One region of the Desulfotomaculum defluvii genome, then DNA from elsewhere that is predicted to be linked to it. Evidence: riboswitches for the same ligand, from Rfam matches in the RefSeq annotation. Region 1 holds a riboswitch; the other holds the start of a gene.
The links. A riboswitch is a leader RNA that binds a small molecule or an ion and turns the genes downstream of it on or off. The one in region 1 is predicted to bind cobalamin.

Region 1 (2,400 bases):
AGGAGGCTCTGAAAGTTTTGGACACTGCCTATCAGAAGAGTTTAAATATCCAAATGAAGCGTTTTGGGAAATTTTTTGGTTTTGAAATGGAAAACGGGGTGCCCAAACACTTTTTATCTATGCCTAGGGAAAAATTATTAGAACTACTCACCAATACCTCAATTAATTGGTTGGCGAACGACGGAATCTGGTTTCAAGCAGTTGAATTTAAACACGGTATGAATGATGCAAAAAGGTGTAATGATTCATGTTGGGGAAAATTTTCACCCTTTGAGGCAGATACCATAAAAAGATTTTTAGGGTTGTCAGAAAAACCGGGACTCGAAGGCTTAAAGAAAGCACTGCAAATGAGGATGTATGCTAGAATAAATGTGCAATCCGTTATCGATGAAGGTCCCAATAGTATTGTTTTCCAGATGAATGACTGTCGGGTACAGGCAGCCAGGAAGCGTCAAGGGTTAGAGGATTATCCCTGTAAGTCTGCCGGCTTAGTTGAGTACACTCAGTTTGCCAAAACCATAGATCCTAGAATTAAGACTGAATGTATTGGTTGCCCACCTGATGCTCATCCCGAAGAATGGTACTGTGCTTGGCGTTTTACATTGGTTGAAGAAGCTTAGAGTCATAGACCGAGAACAATTTAATATAATATTATAATTACTGGAATAGGTGCTTTGCTCAATATAAGGTAAAGCTTGAAAGGGAAGTCGGTGTAAGACCGACGCGGTACCGCCACTGTAATGAGGAGGGGCCCCACAAATCGCCACTGGGAAAAATCCTGGGAAGGCGTGGGGTTCCGATGATCCAGAGCCAGGAAACCTGCCTATTCTAGGTTACCACAATGCCTACGGATGTATAGGAGGTGGTTTCATGGTGTTTGTGCCGTCTTTACCGGCACCGTCATAAAACCCCGGTACATTGGTGGAACCGGGGTTTTTTATTTGTCACTGTGCTACAAACAACAGGTAATTATTAACAGAGAAGGTGAGTACAAACATGAAGAAAAAAAGAATTTGGTTAAGGCTTATGTCAATACTAACAACCCTTTGTTTTATTTTGAATATCACTGCGTTATTAACTATACCAAACTTGGCAGCGGCCAGTGAGCCGGGGGAGAGCTACACTGCCAGCCAGCTATCCCAAAAAGCCATTGAATTTATACATAAGCAATATAAGGCTGGAGTAAAAATCGATGGCTATACTGCCTATGTGTTAACCCTGAGCGGAGAGGATTTAGGGTCTGAAAAATGGACCAATAATGGCAAAACGTTAAAAAAGGAAATAGTAGAATTGTCTGATTTGCTGGGGGATAATCTTACTTTAGTTAGTTATATATGCGCCACCCAGAATGGTGATGGTAGTTTTGGACCTTTGGGCAATGAATATGGAACTAAAGTACCATTGCTGGCTTTAGCATCCATTAAAGATGACCTAGAGAGTGGAGCAGATAAGCAACAGGTAGAGGATACCATTAGTAAAGCTATTACCTATTTCAAACAAAAGTATCAAAACGGTACTATTGCCTATGATGCACAAGGGTTTGACTTTGATTATCGTTGTATAGAAGCCTTAGTCAAGGCGGGTGAAGATCTGTCAGTAGGAGGTTGGGTTCAGCAGGAAAAGTCTTTAGAAGAAATTGTAATAGCTTCTGCTGTGGCTACTGCCTCTGATCAATCAGCCACAGCAGTGGAATTAGCCAAAGAGTTGACAGCACTAAATGCAGTTCAATCATACTCAGCAAATGCAGTTGAACCAAGGTTAGCCACTGCAGTTAGTTTGGAGGCGGCACCAAATGAAGCTGAGTCAGCCCCGGCTACAGAGGCTACAGCCGAAGAAGTAAACAATGAAACTGAGATAGACCAAGACGAAGCCACAGAGGTCGAAATAGAAGCGACGTTTGAAACTGAATCAGTCCCAGCTACAGAGGCTACAGCCGAAGAAGTAAGCAATGAAACTGAGATAGACAAAAACGAAGCCACAGAGATCGAAATAGAAACAACGTTTGAAACTGAATCAGCCCCAGCTACAGAGGCTACAGCCGAAGAAGTAAACAATGAAACTGAGATAGACCAAGACGAAGCCACAGAGATTGAAATAGAAACAAAGGTTGAAGTTGAATCAGCCCCCACCACAGAGGCTCCAACTGAAGAGGAAATCAATGAAGTTGAGTTTGGCGAAACCACCGAAACTAAATCATCTTTAACTGATGAAGTGTACTCAGATATTGTCACAGAAATTAATTTAGACGAAACAAATCTAGCTGACTCTACTGTAGATCCGACAGTTAGATTTGCCTTAGTTAATAAAGAAAGCCTTGGGGCACCGGATATAGCTACCTTAGCCAGTGCTATTGCAGAAAGACAGGCAGCAGATGGAAGTTTTGGAAACAACATCTACGAT
Region 2 (2,400 bases), on a different contig from region 1:
AATCAGGGTTAGTAACACAAATTATAGTATAAAATTTATGGCAATTCAAGGAAAATTAACCAAGGTATGGTTTCTCTTTTTTGGTCTATCCTTCACTAACCCCTGCCTCTGCAAATGTAGCCATTTCGTTAATGATACGTAAGGCAGATTCGATAATTGGGAAAGCTAAGGCGGCACCTGTGCCTTCACCCAATCTCATTTCCATATGCAGAATAGGTTTTAATTCTAACTTCTGCATCATGATACGATGACCTGGTTCTTCTGATACATGGGAGGCAAACATGAACTTTCGGCTTAAGGGTGCCAGGGCTATTGCTAGCATAGCTGCTGCACCGGAGATAAAACCGTCCAGTACTACCGGAATTCCCGCCGCAGCGCAACCCAATATAACTCCCGCCATAGCACCTATTTCTAAACCACCCACTTTGGACAGCACATCTAGGCCATCATTGGCATCGGGAAGATTAACCGCCAGTCCCCGCTTAATCACTTCTATCTTATGCTGCAGCCCTTTGTCATCTATACCTGTACCTCGACCTGTAATTTCCTCCGGAGCCACTCCTGTAAGGGCAGCTAATATAGCGGCGCTGGGAGTGGTATTACCAATACCCACCTCACCAATACCAACCAGAGCCGGACGTTCTTTTACTTGCTGATGCAGAAGGGTAATACCAGCCTCAATGGATTCAATGGCCTCTTCCCTGCTCATGGCAGGGCCTAAGGTAAAATTATCTGTACCAGACTTTACGCGACAGGAAATAAGCCCTTCCTTTTCCAAAGGGGGTCCAGTGACTCCAACATCAGCTACCACAACTCTAGCACCAGCCTGGCGGGCCAATACATTGATACCTGCACCACCCTGTAGGAAGTTAAAGATCATTTGAGGAGTTACTTCCTGGGGAAAGGCACTGACCCCTTCGGCCGCAACCCCGTGATCTCCTGCTAATACCAGAGAAACTTTCTCCTGTGGAAGTTTCGGCAATGGTAACCGCTGGATACCTGCAATTCGCCAGGCAATCTCCTCTAATATTCCCAGGCTGCCGGGTGGTTTGGTCAGTCTGTCTAACCTTTGTCGAGCCTGTTCCTCACAGGACTGGTCCGGTACTTGAATCTTAGACAATGTTTCAGTTAATAAAGACATTATTATTACCTCCTTCATTTTTGTGGACTACTAGAAAAACAAAAAAATTCCCAGCCTTAATAGGCCGAGAACTTTTCCATCATTCTCAAAATTCATATTTTTACAGGCAGGTCTCCTGACTTGCGGTCATTGCCTGATACCCGCCTTCCCAACCTTGGGTCAGTGGCTAAATGGGTAACAGCCTATCGCTTACAGTGGCGGGACCGTTCGGGAATTACACCCGATTCCCTATTCTCCCCTAGGGGCACCTGGAAAAATTATACTTTTTTAGTATTTTATCGTTATTTTAAGTTTTAGGCAATATATTTTTTATTGCTGCATTATATATTATTATTACTAATTCCAAAAAGCCATAAGTTTCAGAATAGTATCAATATTTTGTATTGGATTAATTGGATTTTTATGGACATAATGGAATATATATGTTATGATGGCACCATAATTTAATACCTTAAATGTTTGGTTCCCCTGCGGGGCTTAAAAGGGAATCGGGTGTAAATCCCGAGCGGTCCGGCCACTGTAACAGGCTAGTTTGTTTCATGTTTAGACCACTGGTTATGCTGGGAAGGTAGAAGCAAATTATAACCTGAGTCAGGAGACCTGCCAAACAAAAAACTGACCCTCCCGAGGAGAGGCAAGCAGTTATACCGGGGTTACCTGGTTATTTTGCTCTGCCTTAACCTTTGTTAGTTAAGGTTTTTTATTTTAAAAAGGTGGTTTTTATGATGGAAAAAATAGCTATTCTTTTGGTCACCTTTGGCACCAGCGTAAATCAAGCAACTGCTGCATTTAAAAAACTTGAAGATAAAGTCAGAGCAGTCTTCCCCGCTATAGAACTACGCTGGGCCTATACAGCCAAAAGCATTCGTGGTGCTTTAGCCCAAAAAGGTATCCTGATAGACAGCCCTATTACTGCTTTAGCTAAGCTCCAAGATGAGGGCTATACTCGGGTGGTGGTTCAGTCAGTCCATATATTACCAGGTCAAGAGTTTTATGATCTGGTGAATGTGGTAGAAAATATGTCCCACCTACAAGGTACTGCCGGAAAGCAGTTTCAAAGTAAAATAGGCAAATTTGGCTTTCATCAATTATCCCTGGGAGCACCACTACTTTATCATCTAGTAGATTACCAGATGATTGTAAAGTATTTAAAAGACCTGGTTCCTGCAGATCCACAGCATGCACTGGTATTGGTAGGACATGGCAGCGATCATCATAGCTTTAGTGCCTATGGTTGTCTAAATGATATGCTGCGTCAA

Region 2: linked by a shared signal. The riboswitch ahead of cobT (nicotinate-nucleotide--dimethylbenzimidazole phosphoribosyltransferase) and the one ahead of ACYQ03_RS16125 (S-layer homology domain-containing protein) in region 1 are both predicted to bind cobalamin.

The regions. Positions count from the first base shown of each region.
Region 1 is NZ_BAAHYV010000008.1:146,417-148,816, forward strand. Features, by position in the region: gene ACYQ03_RS16120 (DUF6125 family protein) at 1-620, shown strand, start outside; cobalamin riboswitch at 651-841, shown strand; gene ACYQ03_RS16125 (S-layer homology domain-containing protein) at 997-2,400, shown strand, end outside.
Region 2 is NZ_BAAHYV010000007.1:937,985-940,384, forward strand. Features, by position in the region: gene cobT (nicotinate-nucleotide--dimethylbenzimidazole phosphoribosyltransferase) at 86-1,141, opposite strand; cobalamin riboswitch at 1,230-1,408, opposite strand; cobalamin riboswitch at 1,585-1,763, shown strand; gene ACYQ03_RS11685 (sirohydrochlorin cobaltochelatase) at 1,864-2,400, shown strand, end outside.